2 regions of the Methylopila musalis genome follow, and region 2 is predicted to be linked to the other one. Evidence: predicted binding sites of a transcription regulator. Region 2 holds the regulator's gene; the other holds the start of a gene.

Region 1 (4,686 bases), on a different contig from region 2:
AAGGAATCACGATCCGCTGGCTCAGCCGCGCCGCCGGCGCCCCGACGCTGACGGAGGCCGTCCGCGCCGCCGCGATTCCGGCCGACGCGGCGAGCCCTTACGTCTGGGCCGCCTCCGAATCCGCGACCGCTCAGACGCTGCGCGAGCATCTGCGCGGCGAACGGGGCCTGCCGAAAGACCGCCAGCACGTGGTCGCCTACTGGCGCCGCGGCCGCACCGACTGAAGCGCGGAGCCGCCAGGAGCGGGCCCGTAAGCCGGCCCTATGGCCCGGTCACGACCAACAGAACGCCACGCCCCCTTCCTTGTCCCGGCCTTGAGCCGGGACCCAGAACCGCTGAGCTTTCCGATCGAGATGCGACGGCCGGAGCGCTTGATTCTCCCACGTTGACGTTTCTGGTTCCCGGCTCAAGGCCGGGACAAGAGAAGGGAGCGACCTTCGCCGCCGCTCGACTGTTTTGAGCTCACAAGCCGTGGACGCCCAACCGCCACGCTCGCCGCGCCCCCTTCCTTGTCCCGGCCTTGAGCCGGGACCCAGAACCGCTGAGCTTCCCGATTGAGACGCGCCGGCCGGAGCGCTCGATTCTCGGAACGTTGACGTTTCTGGGTCCCGGCTCGGAGGCCGGGACAAGAGAAGTGGGCGGCCCTTTCAGCCGCCCACTTAAGCGCCCCCCCTCACACCGGGATGACCTCCGCCTCGCGGACGGCTTCGCCGGCCTGCCGCTCGAACAGGCGGCGATAGGCGCCGCCGTCGCGCGCCACCAGATCGTTATGGGCGCCCTGCTCGATGATGCGCCCGCGGTCGAACACCAGGATGCGGTCCATGGCGCGCACGGTGGACAGGCGGTGCGCCACGACGATGGTGGTGCGACCGACCATCAGCCGCTCGATGGCCTCCTGGATCGCGGCCTCCGATTCCGAATCAAGGCTCGATGTCGCCTCGTCCAGGATCAGGATCGGCGCGTCCGCCAGAAAGGCGCGGGCGATGGCGACGCGCTGGCGCTCGCCGCCGGAGAGCTTCACGCCGCGCTCACCCACCAGCGTGGCGTAGCCCTTGGGCAGCGCCAGGATGAAGTCGTGCGCGTTGGCGAGCCGCGCCGCCTGCTCGATCTCGGCCATGGTCGCATCGGGCCGGGCGTAGGCGATGTTCTCCGCGAGCGAGCGGTGGAACAGCGTGGGCTCCTGCGGCACGATCGCGATCCGGGACCGGAGGCTCGCCTGCGCCGCCCCGCTCACGTCCTGCCCGTCGATGGTGATGCGGCCGCCGGTGGCGTCGTAGAGCCGCTGCACCAGCTTGATGAAGGTGGTCTTGCCCGATCCGGAGCGGCCGACGAGACCCACCCGCTCGCCCGCGTCGATCACCACCGACAGGTCGCGGTAGAGCGGCGTCGGGTGGGCGGCGTAGTGGAACGTCACGTTCTCGAAGGCGATGCGGCCACGCTCGACCGTGATCGCGCCTGCGCCCGGACGGTCCTCGACGCCGATCGGCACGTCGTGCAGTTCGACCAGCTCCTGCAGGTCGTTCACCGCCCGCTGCAGGTCGGCCACATGCATCCCCACGTCCCGCAGGTACCCGTGGATGACGGCGAACATGGTGAGCACGAAGGCGGTGTCGCCGGCGGTCGCCCGCCCCTCCCACCACAGCCACACGCCGACGCCGAGCGTCGCCGCGCGCAGCAGCATCAGCACCAGATTCTGGATGATGCCATTCCAGGTGCCGCGCCTCCACATGCGGGTGGTGCGCCGGCTCCATTTGCCGAGCGTCCAGCCGAGCCGGCGATCCTCGCGCGCCTCCGCGCCGAAGGCCTTCACCACGGCGTTGCAGGTCACGGCGTCCGCCATCACGCCGCCGAGCCGGGTGTCCCAGGCGTTGGACAGCTGCGCCGCCGGAGCGACCCAGAACAGCGAGATGCTGACGGTCAGGGCGATGTAGAGCGCCGATCCGACGAAGGTGACGAGCCCCATGATCGGCCAGTGCGCGCCGAGCACGGCGGTCGCCCCCACCAGCACCAGCAGCGACGGCATCAGCGCGATCAGCGCCAGATCGTCGAACTGGTCGATGGCCCACATGCCGCGGGACACCTTGCGCACGGTCGAGCCGGCGAAGCTGTTGGCGTGCCAGTCGGTGGAGAGCCGCTGCACCCGCGCGAAGGCCTCGGCGGAGGCTTCGCGCATGATGATCTGCGTCATGGGAATCACGGTCATGAAGGCGACGCCGCGGAACACGGCGATCGCCCCCGACAGCGCCACGATTACGCCGAAGGCCCAGAGCGCGGCGTGGAGCGCCGCATCCCGCTCGGCGGCCGCGAGGGCGTCGATCAGCCGGCCGGCGAACAGCGGAATGGCGAGGTCGGCGACGGTCGCGAGCGCGATCGCGCCAGCGACCGTCGCGACGCGCGCCGGCTGGCGGGCCCAGTGCGACAGGACGAAGCGGACGACCTTCGCGAACGGAGCGTCGCGAAACGAAACGGTGCGGAAGGACATGTCGGTTTCCGGCCGCGCAACGGCGGTCCGGCCCCAAAAGCATGGTCAGAAACAGCGCGGCGGCGCAAAGCCGCAGTTCGCCGTTCGGGACGGCGCGCGCATGAACAGTCTGGAAAGAACGGCTGTCGCGCGGCGGTCCGCGTGAAAAGCGGGCCTAGCGGCGCGCGGAACCGGAGGGCGTGGTCGCGACGGTCAGCGTCATGCGTGTCCCTCCATGTCCTTGGGGTGAGCCGGGAGATACGTAGTTAAACGGAGGACGCCGCCCAAGCAAGCGCCGGGACGCGCTTTTGAAGACGTCGAGATCAAAAAGCCACAGTAGAAATAGAAACGCCGCCGACCTGTCGGCCGACGGCGCAAGATCGCCCTCAAAGAGGATCGGTCGTCTGATCAGTGCACGGTGTGGCCGGGTTTGGCCAGTCGCACGATCTCATCCTTGATCTGCAATTTCTTGCGCTTGAGCGACGACAGCTTCACGTCGTCGGTGTTTGCGTGAGCGAGCTCGAGCTCGATCTCGCGCTCTATCGCTTTGTGCTTCTTCTCCAGTTCCACAAGATGCGACTCGATGGACATAAAGCACGTCTCCCTCGTCTGATCTCGACGTCATCAGCATGTCACGAGTTCCCCGGCCTGTCGAATGGTCTTGAGCGTCATTTTTGGATCACAGTGACGCGAGTCGGGGGGCCACTTGCCCGCGCGCCGGCCGGCGGCGATACTCCGCGGCCTTGGGCGACGGGTGGCGTTTGGACGGGCGGGCATGGCGATACAGGACAACGACGCGCGGGCCGACGAACAGGCCGCGCAGGACGAACTCGCCAGGCTGAAGGAAGAGCACCGCGATCTCGACACCGCCATCGAGGCGCTGGAGCGCCTAGGCGCCGGCGACCGGCTGCAGATCCAGCGGCTGAAGAAGCGCAAGCTCGGCCTGAAAGACCGCATGTCCTATCTGGAAGACCAGCTCACCCCCGACATCATCGCCTGAACCGGCGCCGCGCGGGCGAACGCCCGCTGTTTGCGACCGATGGCGCAGGCCGCGTCGGCTTGCGCCGGACGGCCCCGGCGCCTATCGTTCGGCCTCTTGATCCCACCCCAGCTTGATGCAGGAGACACGATGGTCGCGGAACGCCGCGCCGAGCCGGCGCCCGTCGCCATCGTCATGGGCAGCCAGTCGGACTGGAGCACCATGACGCACGCCGCAGAGACGCTGACCAAGCTCGGCGTCGCCCATGAGGCGCGCATCGTCTCGGCCCATCGCACGCCGGACCGGCTGGTGGCCTTCGCAAAGGCCGCGCGCGACGACGGGTTCAAGGTGGTGATCGCCGGCGCCGGCGGCGCCGCGCACCTGCCGGGCATGGTCGCCTCCATGACGCCGCTGCCCGTGTTCGGCGTGCCGGTGCAATCCCAGGCCCTGTCCGGCCTCGACAGCCTGCTGTCGATCGTGCAGATGCCCGCCGGCGTGCCGGTGGGCACGCTCGCCATCGGCCGCGCCGGGGCGGTGAACGCCGCGCTGCTCGCGGCCTCCGTTCTGGCGCTCAACGATCCGGCGCTCGCCGGACGCCTCGACGACTGGCGCGCGGCGCAGACCGGATCCGTGGCCGAGGCCCCCTCAGGAGACCTGTGACGATGACGACGCCCCTCGCCCCCGGCGCCACCATCGGCATTCTCGGCGGCGGCCAGCTCGGCCGCATGATCGCCCTCGCCGCGGCGCCGCTCGGCCTGCGCGTCCACGTCTACGCTCCGGACGCCGACAGCCCCGCCTTCGACGTGGCGGCCGAGCGCACCCTCGCGGCCTATGACGACGAGGCGGCGCTGGCGCTGTTCGCCGAGTCGGTCGACGTGGTGACCTACGAGTTCGAGAACGTGCCGGCGGCGACCGCCCGGCTGATCTCCGCCCATCGGCCGCTGTTTCCGGACGCCCGCGCCCTGTCGGTGACGCAGGACCGGCTGACCGAGAAGGCCTTCGTGCGCGACCTCGGCCTGCCGACGCCGGCCTTCGCGCCGGTGGACGACCGCGCCAGCATGGCCGCCGCCGTCGGCGCCATCGGCCGCCCCTCGGTGCTGAAGACCCGCCGATTCGGCTACGACGGCAAGGGCCAGGTTCTGGTGCGCGAAGGGCTCGGGCTCGACCAGGCGCTCGCCATGATGAACGGCCAGCCGGCGATTCTCGAAGCCTTCGTGCCGTTCCGGGCCGAGGTGTCGGTGGTGGC
Region 2 (4,686 bases):
TCGGCGGCTTCGTGCTCGCCCTGCTGGTGCTGCCCACGATCATCATCGCGAGCCGCGCCGCGCTGAAGGCCGTGCCGCCCTCGATCCGCGAGGCCGCGCTCGGCGTCGGCGCCTCGCACCAGCAGGCGGTGTTCCACCACACCCTGCCGCTGGCGATGCCCGGCATCATGACCGGCACCATCATCGGCATGGCCCACGCCCTGGGCGAGACCGCGCCGCTGCTGCTGATCGGCATGGTGGCCTTCATCGTGGACGTGCCGACGAGCCTGTCCTCGGCGACGACGGTGCTGCCGGTGCAGATCTATCTCTGGTCCGACCTGCCCGAGGTCGCGTTCCAGGCCAAGACCTCGGCGGCCATCATCGTGCTGCTGATGTTCCTCTTCCTCATGAACGGACTTGCGATCCTGCTGCGCAAACGCTTCGAGCGGCGGTGGTGAGCGTGACCGAAGGAGTGTCGACCATGAACGCCAACGTGACCGCCCCGGCCCAGAGCCAGAGCCAGAGCGCGCCCTCCGCCGATCTTGGCGGCGCCGCCAAGATCTCCGCCCGCAACGTGAACGTCTATTACGGCGACAAGCACGCCCTGAAGGACGTCTCCATCGACATGGCCGAGCGGTCGGTCACGGCCTTCATCGGCCCGTCCGGCTGCGGCAAGTCCACGTTCCTGCGCTGCATCAACCGCATGAACGACACGATCTCGATCTGCCGGGTCACCGGCAAGATCACCATCGACGACTATGACATCTACGACTCCGCCCTCGACGTGGTGCAGCTGCGCGCCCGGGTCGGCATGGTGTTCCAGAAGCCGAACCCGTTCCCGAAGTCGATCTACGAGAACGTGGCCTACGGCCCGCGCATCCACGGCCTCGCCCGCTCCAAGGCGGAGATGGACGAGATCGTCGAGGACAGCCTGCGCAAGGCGAGCCTCTGGAACGAGGTGAAGGACCGCCTCAACGACGGCGGCACCGGCCTTTCCGGCGGCCAGCAGCAGCGCCTGTGCATCGCCCGCGCCATCGCGGTGAGCCCCGAGGTGATCCTGATGGACGAGCCCTGCTCGGCGCTCGACCCCATCGCGACTGCCAAGATCGAGGAGCTGATCGACGAGCTGCGCCAGAACTTCACGATCGTGATCGTGACGCATTCCATGCAGCAGGCGGCGCGCGTGTCCCAGCGCACGGCGTTCTTCCACCTCGGCGTCATCGTCGAGACCGGTCCGACCGAGCAGATCTTCACCAGCCCGAACGACCGCCGCACCCAGGACTACATCACGGGCCGCTTCGGCTGACCGGGACGGGAGGGGAGACACCCACATGACCACCACCACCATGCCCGACCACATCGTCAGCGCCTTCGACGCCGACCTCAAGGAGCTTGGCGACAAGCTCGCGGAGATGGGCGGCCTGTGCGAGAAGCTCGTCGCGGAATCCGTCGACGCGCTGCTCACCCGCGACAGCCCGCTCGCCCGCCGGGTGATCGACTGGGACCGCTCCATCGACCGCCTCCAGCAGGAGATCGAGGAGCGCGCCATCCTCACCATCGCCAAGCGCGCGCCGGTCGCCATCGACCTGCGCGAGGTGGTGGCGTCGCTGCGCATCGCCAACGATCTGGAGCGCATCGGCGACCTCGCCAAGAACATCGCCAAGCGCGTCATCGCGCTCGACGGCCAGTTCCAGCCGCCGAAGCTCGCCCACGGCGTGGCGCACATCGCCAACCTGACGCTCGGACAGCTGAAGGAGGTGCTCGACGCCTACACCCAGCGCGACGAGACGCGCGCGCTCGAGGTCTGGAACCGGGACGGCGAGATCGACCAGCTCTACACCTCGCTGTTCCGCGAGCTGCTGACCTACATGATGGAGGATCCGCGCAACATCGGCTTCTGCGCGCATCTTCTGTTCTGCGCGAAGAACGTGGAGCGCATCGGCGACCACGCCACCAACATCGCGGAGACCATCTATTATTTGGTCAACGGCGTTCCGCTGACGGAAGACCGCCCGAAGGGCGACACCTCGAGCTCGACCAAGATCGAGTTCACACCGGGTTGAGCCGATGACGCCACGCGTGATGATCGTCGAGGACGAGGAGCCGCTGACGCTCCTCCTCCGCTACAACCTCGAAGCCGAGGGCTACGCCGTGGAGGCGGTGGCCCGCGGCGACGAGGCCGAGACGCGGCTGCGGGAGTGGACGCCGGACCTGATCCTGCTCGACTGGATGCTGCCGGGGCTGTCGGGCATCGAGCTGTGCCGCCGGCTGCGGACCCGGCCCGAGACCGAACGCCTGCCCATCATCATGCTGACCGCGCGCGGCGAGGAGGCCGAGCGCGTGCGCGGCCTCGCCACCGGCGCGGACGACTATGTGGTCAAGCCGTTCTCGGTGCCGGAGCTGGTGGCGCGGGTGCGCGCGCTGCTGCGCCGGGCCAAGCCCGAGCATGTGGCGACCGTGCTGAAGGCCGGCGACATCGAGCTCGACCGCCAGTCGCACCGGGTGCATCGGCAGTCGCGCGAGATCCATCTCGGGCCGACGGAGTTCAAGCTGCTGGAGTTCCTGATGCAGTCGGCCGGGCGGGTGTTCTCCCGCGAGCAGCTGCTGGACGGGGTCTGGGGCCACGACGTCTACATCGACGAGCGCACCGTCGACGTGCATGTGGGCCGGCTGCGCAAGGCCATCAATCGCGGGCGTCAGCTCGATCCGATCCGCACCGTGCGCGGCGCGGGTTACTCGTTCGACGAGACCTTCGCCCGCACCCAGTGAGGTCAGGGGGCGCCTGACCTCACCTCACGCCGCGACGCCCCGGACCCGATGACGGTCCGGGGCGTCGTGCGTTTCGGCGCATGAAAAAGCCCCCGGCGCGAGGGCGCGCCGGGGGCTGAGTGGCCGCGGACGGGGCGATGGGAGCGCGACCCCGTCAGGTTCGCGGCGAACTTACTCCGCAGGCGCCGCGTGGGCGGGGGCGGGCGCATCGGCCTTGGCCCCGGCCACGACGCGCAGGCGCCAGGGCTTCAGCACCACGATGGCGAGCACGGAGGCGAGGATGTTGGCGCCGGCGGCGATCAGGAACACGCCGTCCCAGGAGCCCTGGCCCTGCTGCACGTAGTTCGCGACCGGCACCAGCAGCGCGGCCGTGCCCTTGGCGGTGTAGAGCATGCCCGCGTTGGTGGCGGCGAACTTGGAGCCGAACGTGTCGGTGCAGGTGGCCGGGAACAGGGAGTAGATCTCGCCCCAGGCGAAGAACACGAAGCCCGAGAGCAGCACGAACCACAGCGGGTCGTGGCCCCAGAGGTAGAGCATGTAGATGCCGATGCCTTCCATGGCGAAGGCGACGAACATGGTGTTCTCGCGGCCGATCTTGTCGGACACCCAGCCGAAGAACGGACGGGTGAGGCCGTTCAGCACGCGGTCGATGGTGGCGGAGAAGGTGACGACCGTCATGGTGAGGCCGAGCAGGGTCACCGGCACCTTGTCGATGTGCAGGTCGGCGGCGATCGGCTTCAGGTTGGCGGTGATCATCAGGCCGCCGGCGCCGACGATGACGAACATGAAGTACATCAGCCAGAAGATCGGCTGACGCACGACCTCGGACGGGCCGTAGTTGCGGCGGCTCTGGATGTTGGCGGCGTTGACGGCGACGCCCGGCGTCTGGCCGGCCTTGGGCGCGCGCAGCAGCATCGACATCACGCAGATCACCACGGCCTGACCGATGCCGAACCAGATGAAGGCGGCCTGGTAGCCGGAATTGGCGATCATGGACTGGATCGGCGCCACGGTCAGCGCCGCGCCCGCGCCGAAGCCCGCGGCGGTGATGCCGGCGGCGAGGCCGCGCTTGTCGGGGAACCACTTCAGCGCGTTGCCGACGCAGGTGCCGTAGACCGCGCCTGCGCCGACGCCGGCGATGATCTGGCCCACGTAGAAGCCGGTCAGCGAGGTGGCGTAGCCGTTCACGACCCAGCCGACGCCGCAGAGCACGCCGCCGAAGGCGACCACGACCAGCGGGCCGTACTTGTCCACGAACCAGCCCTCGACCGGCACCAGCCAGGTCTCGAACAGGACGAACAGCGTGAAGGCCCACTGGATCGCGGCGCGGTCCCAGCCGAACTTGGCCTGAATGTCGGGAACGAAGAACGTCCAGCCGTATTGCAGGTTGGCGATCATCACCATGCAGATGACGCCGACGGCGAGTTGCGTCCAGCGATAGGCGTCGCTGACGCGGTGGCCGGGATCGCCGGCCTCAAGCGCAGAGTGCATTTCCTACCCTCGTGATTTGTTTTGTTGCGCGACCGGTCATCACGGACCACTCACGGATTTGTTATACTGGTATTCGGAATGCCAATAAGGCAAGCGACGAAAGTTGTAGGCGATGTTTTATGCTGCGCCGCACATCGCCGATCCGCCGCGGACCGAGGGCTAAGGAGACGAGGGCATAACGTCGCACAAAGGCGTTCCGCAGGCGCCGCAAGCATAGGTCGAAAGTATGAGCCTCATTGGCATGTGGCATACCAAAATGCCTATCGCTCCGGCGCGAGCCCCGCAAAAACCGAAGAGCTTCTTGCGTCGCAGCAAAAATCGGCCGGCGCGGATCGCGAGGTTTCGTTGACAGCCTTGTATCTGGCATGCCAGATTTCCGGCGATCGAAGAGCCGGCGCGTCCGGCTGGAGCGACGGCGGGCGCTGCGACCAAAGCGCGCGACCTTCG

What was found. Region 2 encodes PhoB, which activates phosphate uptake and scavenging genes when phosphate is short. Its sites were predicted from a motif close to TGTCATNNANCTGTCAT; they were not measured.
Region 1: a site for PhoB is predicted at 3,081-3,097, ahead of ACFQ4O_RS00650 (YdcH family protein). Genes of this name have one in related genera too.

What each region holds. Positions count from the first base shown of each region.
Region 1 covers NZ_JBHTMX010000002.1:11,609-16,294, forward strand. The annotation lists gene ACFQ4O_RS00640 (DUF2218 domain-containing protein) at 1-224, shown strand, start outside; gene ACFQ4O_RS00645 (ABC transporter ATP-binding protein) at 674-2,482, opposite strand; gene ACFQ4O_RS00650 (YdcH family protein) at 2,870-3,052, opposite strand; gene ACFQ4O_RS00655 (YdcH family protein) at 3,237-3,461, shown strand; gene purE (5-(carboxyamino)imidazole ribonucleotide mutase) at 3,591-4,100, shown strand; gene ACFQ4O_RS00665 (5-(carboxyamino)imidazole ribonucleotide synthase) at 4,103-4,686, shown strand, end outside.
Region 2 covers NZ_JBHTMX010000042.1:9,765-14,450, reverse strand. The annotation lists partial or broken gene pstA (phosphate ABC transporter permease PstA) at 1-437, shown strand, start outside; gene pstB (phosphate ABC transporter ATP-binding protein PstB) at 461-1,285, shown strand; gene phoU (phosphate signaling complex protein PhoU) at 1,326-2,042, shown strand; gene phoB (phosphate regulon transcriptional regulator PhoB) at 2,047-2,748, shown strand; gene oxlT (oxalate/formate MFS antiporter) at 2,920-4,239, opposite strand.